DNA from 2 places in the Streptomyces sp. SudanB5_2050 genome. Region 1 is predicted to be linked to the other one. Evidence: riboswitches for the same ligand, from Rfam matches in the RefSeq annotation. Region 1 holds a riboswitch; the other holds the start of a gene.
What was found. A riboswitch is a leader RNA that binds a small molecule or an ion and turns the genes downstream of it on or off. The one in region 1 is predicted to bind glycine.
Positions count from the first base shown of each region.

Region 2: linked by a shared signal. The riboswitch ahead of gcvT (glycine cleavage system aminomethyltransferase GcvT) and the one ahead of gcvP (aminomethyl-transferring glycine dehydrogenase) in region 1 are both predicted to bind glycine.

Region 1 covers NZ_OZ186760.1:1,443,903-1,449,384, reverse strand. Annotated here, with positions in the region: gene ACFZP7_RS06385 (DNA polymerase IV) at 1-981, shown strand, start outside; gene ACFZP7_RS06380 (PRC-barrel domain-containing protein) at 1,180-1,557, opposite strand; glycine riboswitch at 1,707-1,802, shown strand; gene gcvP (aminomethyl-transferring glycine dehydrogenase) at 1,978-4,863, shown strand; gene ACFZP7_RS06370 (molybdopterin-binding protein) at 4,930-5,349, opposite strand; gene ACFZP7_RS06365 (ABC transporter ATP-binding protein) at 5,377-5,482, opposite strand, start outside.
Region 2 covers NZ_OZ186760.1:5,430,563-5,436,044, reverse strand. Annotated here, with positions in the region: gene ACFZP7_RS24350 (enhanced serine sensitivity protein SseB) at 1-167, opposite strand, end outside; gene ACFZP7_RS24345 (AAA family ATPase) at 247-915, opposite strand; glycine riboswitch at 1,095-1,188, shown strand; gene gcvT (glycine cleavage system aminomethyltransferase GcvT) at 1,349-2,482, shown strand; gene gcvH (glycine cleavage system protein GcvH) at 2,612-2,989, shown strand; gene glyA (serine hydroxymethyltransferase) at 3,004-4,266, shown strand; gene ACFZP7_RS24325 (L-serine ammonia-lyase) at 4,369-5,482, shown strand, end outside.

The DNA.
Region 1 (5,482 bases):
ATCCCGCCGGGGACGGAGCGGGCCAAGCTGGAGCCGATGTCCGTGCGCACGCTGCCCGGCGTCGGCCCGGCCACCGGCGACCATCTGCGGCGGGCCGGGATCACCACGGTCGGCGAACTCGCCGAGGCGGGCGAGGACGAGCTGGTGCGACTGCTGGGCAAGGCGCACGGGCACGCCCTGTACGCCATGGCCCTGGCCCGCGACGAGCGGCCGGTGGTGGCCGAGCGGGAGACCAAGTCGGTGTCGGTGGAGGACACCTATGACATCGACATCCATGACCGCACGCGGGTCGGCATGGAGGTGCGGCGGCTGGCGGACCGGTGTGTGCGCCGGCTGCGGGGTTCCGGGCTGTCCGGGCGGACCATCGTCCTCAAGGTGCGCAGGTACGACTTCTCCACGCTGACCCGGTCGGAGACGCTGCGCGGGCCGACGGACGACCCGGCGGTGGTGCGGGAGGCGGCGGCCCGCCTGCTGGACCTGGTGGACACCACGGGCGGGGTGCGCCTGCTGGGCGTCGGCGTCACCGGGCTCGCCGACTACACGCAGGAGGACCTCTTCGCACAGGCGGCGGGAGACCGTGCCGCCGAGATCGCCGACGACTCCGAGACCACGGCCGAGCCGGCCGCGGAACAGCGCCCGGCACCCGGTGAGCGCCGGTGGCCGGCCGGGCACGACGTGCGGCACACGGAGCACGGGCACGGCTGGGTGCAGGGCAGCGGCCTCGGCCGGGTCACCGTGCGCTTCGAGACGCCGTACTCGGAGACCGGCCGCGTCCGGACCTTCCCGGTCGACGACCCGGACCTGACTCCGGCGGATCCGCTGCCGCTGGTGCCGCCGGTCCCCATGGTCGCGGCCGTCCCGTGCAGACCCGGCGGCCCCGGGCCGGCGTCCGAGATCCACGGGGCGTCCGGGGCAGCCGCCGATGCGGCCTGGGCCGGCACGGGGTCGAGGGCCGAGGTGGAGACAGGTCCTGGGACTTGACGGGGGTCGGGATGCCCCGGGGCCGATGCCCGGGCCGGGTCCGGGGCCGGGGGAGTGACCGGCCCGGCAGCCGCGGGGCCGGACCCCGCGGGACGTGCGTCTCCGACTGCCGACTGCCGACTGCCGACTGCTGGCTGACGGCTGCCCGGCTGCCCGGCTGACGGGCGGTGCGGCGGGCCGGCGGCGCGGGTCCGAGCGTCAGGCGTCTTCCTTGCCCCGGCCGGCCAGCTTGCCGAAGTCGTGGTCGGGCGGCGGGGGAGGGGAGGCCACGTCCAGGCCGTAGTGGTGGTAGAGCTGGAGTTCCTGCTCCGGCGAGAGGTGGCGGCCGACGCCGAAGTCGGGGGCCTCCTTGATGAGGGAGCGGTCGAAGGGCACCCGCAGCGCGCCGTCCACCAGCTCACTCGGCTCCAGGGGCACGAACGCGTCCCTGCTGAACAGACCGGTGCGGATGGCCGCCCATTCGGGGACGCCGGTGGCGTCGTCGAGATAGACCTCGTCGACGGTGCCGATCCGGGCGCCGTTGCGGTCGAACGCCTTGCGGCCGATCAGGTTGCGCGGGTCTATCTCGGTACGCACGGGCCCTCCACATGGTCGTACTGGGGTCGTGCACCAGCCGACCCGCCAGCCGCCGAAATCATCCGTAGTCACTACGAAAGAGCACATAGGGCCGCTCGGCCACTCGAAGGTCCGTGCGGCGACCTCGCTGGTACTCTGGCAACGGCTGCTGACCCCGTGCGGGAGAGTCCTCCGGGCATCACCGGAGGCGCCGAAGGAGCAAATCCTCCCCGGAATCTCTCAGGCTCACGTACCGCACGGACGAGGTCACTCTGGAAAGCAGGGCGGGTGTCGACGGCTTCCGCTCTCACCGACGGTGAAAGCCGGGAGAGCCCTCGGGCCCCCGGTGAAGCTCTCAGGTCGAGATGACAGAGGGGGAGGCCGTCCGGGTACCCGCGCCGTGGTGCCCCTCGCAGGTCGTCAGACCAGGAGGCCTCCGCAATGACCGCCCATCGCACCCCGCTCACCGAACTCGAACAGGCCATGCCGTTCGAGCAGCGCCACATCGGCCCCGACCACGAGGCCCGGGCCAAGATGCTCGCGCAGGTCGGTTACGGTTCGCTCGACGAGCTGACGGCCGCCGCGGTGCCGGATGTGATCAAGAACGCCGACGCGCTGGACCTGCCCGGTGCCCGCTCCGAGGCCGAGGTGCTGGCCGAGCTGCGCTCGCTGGCCGATCGCAACCAGGTCCTCGACTCCATGATCGGCCTGGGTTACTACGGCACGTTCACCCCGCCGGTGATCCTGCGCAACGTCATGGAGAACCCGGCCTGGTACACCGCGTACACGCCGTATCAGCCGGAGATCTCCCAGGGCCGTCTGGAGGCCCTGCTGAACTTCCAGACGATGGTCGCCGAGCTGACCGGCCTGCCCACCTCCGGCGCCTCGCTGCTGGACGAGGGCACCGCCGCCGCCGAGGCGATGGCGCTGTCCCGGCGCATGGGCAAGAACAAGAAGGGCCTCTTCCTGGTCGACGCGGACGCCCTGCCGCAGACCATCGCCGTCATCCGGACCCGTGCCGAGCCGACCGGGGTCGAGGTCGTCGTCGCCGACCTCGCCGAGGGCATCCCCGCCGAGGTCGCCGAGCGGGAGATCAACGGCGTCCTGATCCAGTACCCGGGCGCCTCCGGTGCCGTCCGCGACATCAAGCCGGTGATCGACCGGGCGCACGAGCTGGGTGCCCTCGTCACCGTCGCCGCCGACCTGCTCGCCCTCACGCTGCTCACCTCGCCCGGCGAACTGGGCGCGGACATCGCGGTCGGCACGACCCAGCGCTTCGGTGTGCCGATGGGCTTCGGCGGACCGCACGCCGGTTACATGGCGGTGCACGAGAAGTTCGCCCGCAGCCTGCCGGGCCGCCTGGTCGGCGTCTCCGTGGACGCCGACGGCAACAAGGCCTACCGCCTGGCCCTGCAGACCCGCGAGCAGCACATCCGCCGCGAGAAGGCCACCAGCAACATCTGCACCGCCCAGGTGCTGCTCGCCGTGATGGCCGGCATGTACGCCGTCTACCACGGCCCTGAGGGGCTGCGGGCCATCGCCCGCCGCACCCACCGCTACGCCTCCGTCACCGCCGCGGGCCTCGCGGCCGGCGGCGTCGAGATCGTGCACGGCGCCTACTTCGACACGGTCACCGCGCGGGTGCCCGGCCGGGCCGACGCGATCGTCCACGCCGCCCGCGAGAACGGCATCAACCTGCGCCTCGTCGACGCCGACCACGTCTCGTTCGCCTGCGACGAGACCACCACGCGCGCCCAGGTCGGCGGCGTGTGGAACGCCTTCGGCGTCGAAGGTGACATCGAGGCGCTGGACGCCGCCACCGAGGAGACGCTGCCCGAGGCGCTGCTGCGCACCGACGACTTCCTCACCCACCCGGTCTTCCACCAGCACCGCTCCGAGACGGCGATGCTGCGCTACCTGCGCCGCCTCGCCGACCGGGACTACGCGCTGGACCGCGGCATGATCCCGCTGGGCTCCTGCACCATGAAGCTCAACGCGACCACCGAGATGGAGCCGGTCACCTGGCCCGAGTTCGGCCAGCTGCACCCCTTCGCGCCCGCCGAGCAGGCGCAGGGCTACCTGACGCTCATCCGCGAGCTGGAGGAGCGGCTCGCCGAGGTCACCGGGTACGACAAGGTCTCGCTCCAGCCGAACGCCGGGTCGCAGGGCGAGTTCGCCGGCCTGCTCGCCGTCCGCGGCTACCACCGCGCCAACGGCGACGACCAGCGCACCGTCTGCCTCATCCCGTCCTCCGCGCACGGCACCAACGCGGCGAGCGCCGTCATGGCCGGCATGAAGGTCGTCGTCGTCAAGACCGCCGAGGACGGCGAGATCGACGTCGAGGACCTGCGCGCCAAGATCGAGAAGCACCGCGACGAGCTGGCCGTGCTGATGATCACCTACCCGTCCACGCACGGGGTCTTCGAGGAGCACGTCGCCGACATCTGCGCCCGGGTGCACGACGCCGGCGGCCAGGTCTACGTGGACGGCGCCAACCTCAACGCCCTGGTCGGCCTCGCCAAGCCGGGCCACTTCGGCGGCGACGTCTCCCACCTGAACCTGCACAAGACCTTCTGCATCCCGCACGGCGGCGGCGGTCCCGGCGTCGGCCCCGTGGCCGTACGGTCGCACCTGGCGCCGTACCTGCCCAACCACCCGCTGCAGCCCGCGGCCGGTCCGCAGACGGGCGTCGGCCCGATCTCGGCGGCGCCCTGGGGCTCGGCCGGCATCCTGCCGATCTCCTGGTCGTACGTCCGGCTGATGGGCGGCGAGGGCCTCAAGCGGGCCACGCAGGTGGCCGTGCTGTCCGCCAACTACATCGCCAAGCGCCTGGAGCCGCACTACCCGGTGCTGTACACCGGTCCGGGCGGCCTGGTCGCGCACGAGTGCATCATCGACCTGCGCCCGCTGACCAAGGCGACCGGCGTCAGCGTCGACGACGTCGCCAAGCGGCTGATCGACTACGGCTTCCACGCGCCGACGATGTCCTTCCCGGTGGCCGGCACGCTGATGATCGAGCCGACCGAGTCCGAGGACCTGACCGAGCTGGACCGTTTCTGCGAGGCGATGATCGCCATCCGCGCGGAGATCGAGAAGGTCGGCTCCGGTGCCTGGCCCGCCGAGGACAACCCGCTGCGCGGCGCCCCGCACACCGCGGGCGCGCTGGGCGGCGACTGGGACCACGCCTACTCGCGCGAGGAGGCCGTCTTCCCGGCCGGGGTGTCCGCCGCCGACAAGTACTGGCCGCCGGTCCGCCGGATCGACCAGGCCTACGGTGACCGGAACCTCGTCTGCTCCTGCCCGCCGCTGGACGCGTACGAGGACTGAGCCGTCGTGCCGAGGCCCCGCCCGGACCCGCAGGGGGACCGGGCGGGGCCTCGACCGTCTTCGTGGTCACACCGTGGCCAGGGAGACCTCCGTCGACTTCACCAGCGCGACGACCGGGGCCCCGACGGCGAGACCGAGGTCGTCGGCGGCGTCCCGGGTGATGGCCGCGGTGAGTTCGGCGCCCTCGACGGCGACCTGGACGGACGCCATCGCCGCGCCGGTGCTCAGGGCGGTGACCGTGCCCGGGAGCCGGTTGCGGATGGACAGGCCCTCGACGCGGCCGGTGGCCAGGGAGACCTCCGTCGACTTCACCAGGGCGTGGACGGCGGTCCCGGGGGCCAGCGCGAGGTCGTCGGCGGCGTCCCGGGTGATCGCCGCCGTGACGTCCTGGCCGCCCGAGAGGCGGACCCGGACCGTCGCCATCGCCTCGCCCGAGGTGACGGTGGTGACGGTGCCGGGGAGCTGGTTGCGGATGCTCAGGCTCATGGAGGGCACGGTAGCCCGGCGAGGGCGTCATGCCGGGTATGCGTGCGTCTGCGTCGCCTTGACCGTCGCCCACACCGGTGCCCCCGGGTGGAGGCCGAGTTCGGCGGCGGCGACCGTGGTGAGGTCGGCGGCC
Region 2 (5,482 bases), 4.0 Mb from region 1:
GGTCCGCCGCCGTTGGGCAGGGGTATCCACAGGAAGCTCCGGCCGAGCACCTCCACGATCCGTCCGCCGGCGGACGGGACGCCGAGGGACGCGGACAGCACCTCCTCCAGCTCGTTGCCGGGCCACCCGCCGTGCGGGTGGGGGTGCGCCTGTGCCGGGAAGTCCATCTGCCTACCTACCGCCTGCCTGGTACCGCTGCTGTGGCTGAAAAGGCTAACCCGTTCGACCGCAGGGCCCTACGGTGCGTCACCCCGTGAACGCGATCCGGTGGAGCGTGTCGGCCGCCGCCCGGTCCAGGAGGATCGCCGACGCACAGCCGGCCGGCAGGGTGCCCTCGGTCACCGCGCGCAGCAGGCGGGCGTTGGCCGTGCGGTGGCGCAGGAAGGCGTACCGCGACACGCCCCGGCCGCGCTCGCGCTGGCCGGCCAGGGCCTCGTCGGCACCGACGTCGAGCAGGAGCAGGTGCAGGGTGCCCTCGCGGCGGCGGGCCTCGCGGGCGAGCCAGGCGCGCACCCAGGACTGCGTGCCGCAGTCGTGCACCACGACGCCCTCGCCGGAGCGCACGGCCTTGCGCAGCCCGGCGTAGTGGGCGAGACGGACCAGGGGGCGGTAGAGCGCGTACGGCAGGAAGCGCGGCATGCGGCGCTCCCAGCGGTCGCGGGTGTCCTGGGAGTCGACGCGGGTGCCGCGCACGGTGCGCTCCATCAGCGTCGACTTGCCGCTGCCGGGCAGACCGGTGATCACCACCAGGTCCCGGGGTCCGAAGAGCAGGGCGTGCGGGCTGCGGCCCTCCCGGTCCCGCAGGTCGCGGACGACCGGTGCGGGCAGCTCGGCGCACGCCTCCGGGGCCGGGGCGACGGGCTGCTCGGGCAGCGCGAGACCCGAAGTGGCGGCGTACGCCGTGGTCCTGTTCACCGTGATCGTCCTCCCCTGGGGCGGTTCACGAGTTCCCATCCCCGTCGAGTGTAAAGAGAAGGTAATGCGCAGGTCTCGCGTTTTCGTTCGCTTACTGCCACAGGCCGGTTACAGATCACGGTCTGCCACGGATCGGCGGGGCGTGCAATGATGGCGGCGCCAACTGCATACCGGCCGTTTGAATCCGCGCGGGAGAGTCCCCGGCCGCGCCGGGGCGCCGAAGGAGCAAGTCCCTCCCTTGAATCTCTCAGGCACCGTTACCGCGCGGGCGAGGCACATCTGAAAAGCGGGCCGCCGCCCGACGGCGGCCCCACCCAAGGTGCAAGCCCTGATCGCCGTACTCCGGTGGTCGTGGCGAACCTCTCAGGTTCCGATGACAGATGGGGAGGAACGACCTCGCCCGTGCCGTCCTGTCCTGGGAGACGACCGACCGATGAGCAGTACAGAACTCCGCCGTACCGCGCTCGACGCCACGCATCGCGCGCTGGGCGCGACGATGACCGACTTCGCCGGCTGGGACATGCCGCTGCGCTACGGCTCCGAGCGCGACGAGCACGTCGCGGTGCGCACCCGCGCCGGGCTCTTCGACCTCTCCCACATGGGCGAGATCACGGTCACCGGCCCCCAGGCCGCCGATCTGCTGAACTACGCGCTGGTCGGCAACATCGGCAGTGTGAAGCCGGGCCGCGCCCGCTACACCATGATCTGCCGTGAGGACGGCGGCATCCTGGACGACCTGATCGTCTACCGGCTCGGCGAGGCCGAGGCCACTTCTTCCCACTACATGGTGGTCGCCAACGCCTCCAACGCCCAGGTGGTGCTGGACGCGCTGACCGAGCGGGCCGCCGGCTTCGACGCCGAGGTCCGCGACGACCGCGACGCGTACGCGCTGCTCGCGGTGCAGGGCCCCGAGTCGCCGGCCATCGTCAAGAGCCTCACCGACGCCGACCTGGACGGCCTGAAGTACTACGCCGGACTGCCCGGCACGGTCGCGGGCGTCCCCGCGCTCATCGCCCGCACCGGTTACACCGGCGAGGACGGCTTCGAGCTGTTCGTGAAGCCGGAGCACGCCGTGGAGCTGTGGCGGGCGCTGACCGAGGCGGGCGAGGGCGCCGGGCTGGTCCCCTGCGGCCTGTCCTGCCGCGACACGCTCCGTCTGGAAGCGGGCATGCCGCTGTACGGGCACGAGCTGACGACCGAGCTGACGCCCTTCGACGCCGGGCTCGGCCGGGTGGTGAAGTTCGAGAAGGAGGGCGACTTCGTCGGGCGCGCCGCGCTCACCGAGGCCGCTTCCCGGGCCGAGCAGAACCCGCCCCGCGTCCTGGTGGGCCTGGTCGCCGAGGGCCGCCGGGTCCCGCGCGCCGGGTACCGGGTCGTCGCCGGCGGCGAGGTGGTCGGCGAGGTGACCTCGGGCGCCCCGTCCCCGACACTGGGCAAGCCGATCGCCATGGCCTACGTCGACCCCGCGCACGCGGTGCCGGGCACCGAGGGTGTCGGCGTGGACATCCGGGGCAGCCACGAGCCGTACGAGGTCGTGGCGCTGCCCTTCTACAAGCGCCAGAAGTAGACACTGGGCGGCGGGGCCCCGCCGCTCCGCGCGCCCGCCGCCCGCGACCGCCGCTCACCAGCGGTTTCGGCGGCCCTCTCGCATCACCCCCGTCACCAGCATTTTCCCGCGTACAGGAGAATTCAGGCCATGAGCAACCCCCAGCAGCTGCGTTACAGCAAGGAGCACGAGTGGCTGTCGGCCGCCGAGGACGGCGCTTCGACGGTCGGCATCACGGAGCACGCGGCCAACGCGCTCGGTGACGTCGTCTTCGTCCAGCTCCCCGAGGTCGGCGACTCGGTGACCGCGGGCGAGACCTGCGGCGAACTGGAGTCGACCAAGTCCGTCTCCGACCTGTACTCCCCCGTCTCCGGTGAGGTCACCGAGGTCAACGAGGACGTCGTCAACGACCCGTCGCTGGTGAACAGCGCCCCCTTCGAGGGCGGCTGGCTGTTCAAGGTGCGGATCACGGACGAGCCGGCCGACCTGCTCTCCGCCGACGAGTACACCGCCTTCACCGCCGGCTGAGGAGTCACGCCCGCATGTCGCTTCTGAACACCCCCCTGCACGAGCTGGACCCCGACGTCGCCGCCGCCGTCGACGCCGAGCTGGACCGCCAGCAGTCCACCCTCGAGATGATCGCCTCGGAGAACTTCGCCCCCGTCGCGGTCATGGAGGCCCAGGGCTCGGTCCTCACCAACAAGTACGCCGAGGGCTACCCCGGCCGCCGCTACTACGGCGGCTGCGAGCACGTCGACGTGGTCGAGCAGATCGCCATCGACCGGGTCAAGGCGCTGTTCGGCGCCGAGCACGCCAACGTGCAGCCGCACTCGGGCGCCCAGGCCAACGCGGCCGCGATGTTCGCGCTGCTCAAGCCGGGCGACACGATCATGGGTCTGAACCTCGCCCACGGCGGGCACCTGACCCACGGCATGAAGATCAACTTCTCCGGCAAGCTCTACAACGTCGTCGCCTACCACGTCGGCGACGACGGCCAGGTCGACATGGCCGAGGTGGAGCGCCTGGCCAAGGAGAACAAGCCGAAGCTGATCGTGGCCGGCTGGTCGGCCTACCCGCGGCAGCTGGACTTCGCCGCGTTCCGCAAGATCGCCGACGAGGTCGGCGCGTACCTCATGGTCGACATGGCGCACTTCGCCGGTCTGGTCGCGGCGGGCCTCCACCCGAACCCGGTCCCGCACGCCCACGTCGTGACCACCACCACCCACAAGACGCTGGGCGGCCCGCGCGGCGGTGTGATCCTCTCCACGGCCGAGCTGGCCAAGAAGATCAACTCCGCCGTCTTCCCCGGTCAGCAGGGTGGCCCGCTGGAGCACGTGGTGGCCGCCAAGGCCGTCGCCTTCAAGGTCGCCGCGAGCGAGGACTTCAAGGAGCGCCAGCGTCGTACGCTGGAGGGCGCCCGCATCCTCGCCGAGCGCCTGGTGAAGGACGACGCGAAGGCGGCGGGCGTGTCGGTCCTGACCGGCGGCACGGACGTCCACCTGGTCCTCGTCGACCTGCGCGACTCCGAGCTGGACGGCCAGCAGGCCGAGGACCGCCTCCACGAGGTCGGCATCACGGTCAACCGCAACGCCGTCCCGAACGACCCGCGTCCGCCGATGGTGACCTCCGGTCTGCGCATCGGCACGCCGGCCCTGGCGACCCGCGGCTTCACGGCCGAGGACTTCGCCGAGGTCGCGGACGTGATCGCCGAGGCGCTGAAGCCGTCCTACGACGCCGAGGCCCTCAAGGCCCGGGTGAAGGCCCTGGCCGACAAGCACCCGCTGTACCCGGGTCTGAACAAGTAGACACCGCGTGTGCACAGGGGTGCCGTGCCCGTCACGAGCGGGCACGGCACCCCACCCCCCGAAGCACCACCTCTGCACCACCCCCGTTCTGAGGAGTCCCCCGTGGCCATCTCGGTCTTCGACCTGTTCTCGATCGGCATCGGCCCGTCGAGCTCCCACACGGTCGGCCCGATGCGCGCGGCCCGCATGTTCGCCCGCCGCCTGCGCAACGAGGAGCTGCTGGGCTCCGTCGCCTCGGTCCGCGCCGAGCTGTACGGCTCGCTCGGCGCCACCGGCCACGGCCACGGCACGCCCAAGGCGGTGCTGCTCGGCCTGGAGGGCGACTCCCCCCGCACGGTGGACGTGGAGACGGCCGACGACCGCGTCGAGACGATCAGGACGTCCGGCCGCATCAGCCTCCTCGGCGAGCACGAGATCGCCTTCTCCTACGACGACGACATGGTCCTGCACCGCCGCAAGGCCCTCCCCTACCACGCCAACGGCATGACCCTGTGGGCGTACGACGCCGAGGGCGCCGAGGTGCTGACCAAGACCTACTACTCGGTCGGCGGCGGCTTCGTCGTCGACGAGGACGCGGTGGGCGCCGACCGCATCGTGCTCGACGACACCGTGCTGAAGTACCCCTTCCGCACCGGCGACGAGCTGCTGCGCCTCGCCCGGGAGACGGGCCTGTCCATCTCCGCGCTGATGCTGGAGAACGAGCGGGCCTGGCGCGACGAGGACGAGATCCGCGAGGGCCTGCTGGAGATCTGGCGCGTGATGCAGGCGTGCGTCTCCCGCGGCATGTCCCGCGAGGGCATCCTGCCGGGCGGCCTCAAGGTCCGCCGCCGCGCCGCCAACACCGCCCGCAAGCTGCGCTCCGAGGGCGACCCGCAGGCCCTGGCGATGGAGTGGATCACCCTCTACGCGATGGCCGTGAACGAGGAGAACGCCGCCGGCGGCCGGGTCGTCACCGCCCCGACCAACGGCGCGGCGGGCATCATCCCCGCGGTCCTGCACTACTACATGAACTTCGTCCCCGGCGCCGACGAGGAGGGCGTGGTCCGCTTCCTCCTCGCCGCCGGCGCCATCGGCATGCTCTTCAAGGAGAACGCCTCCATCTCCGGCGCCGAGGTCGGCTGCCAGGGCGAGGTCGGCTCCGCCTGCTCCATGGCCGCCGGCGCGCTGGCCGAGGTGCTGGGCGGCACGCCGGAGCAGGTCGAGAACGCCGCGGAGA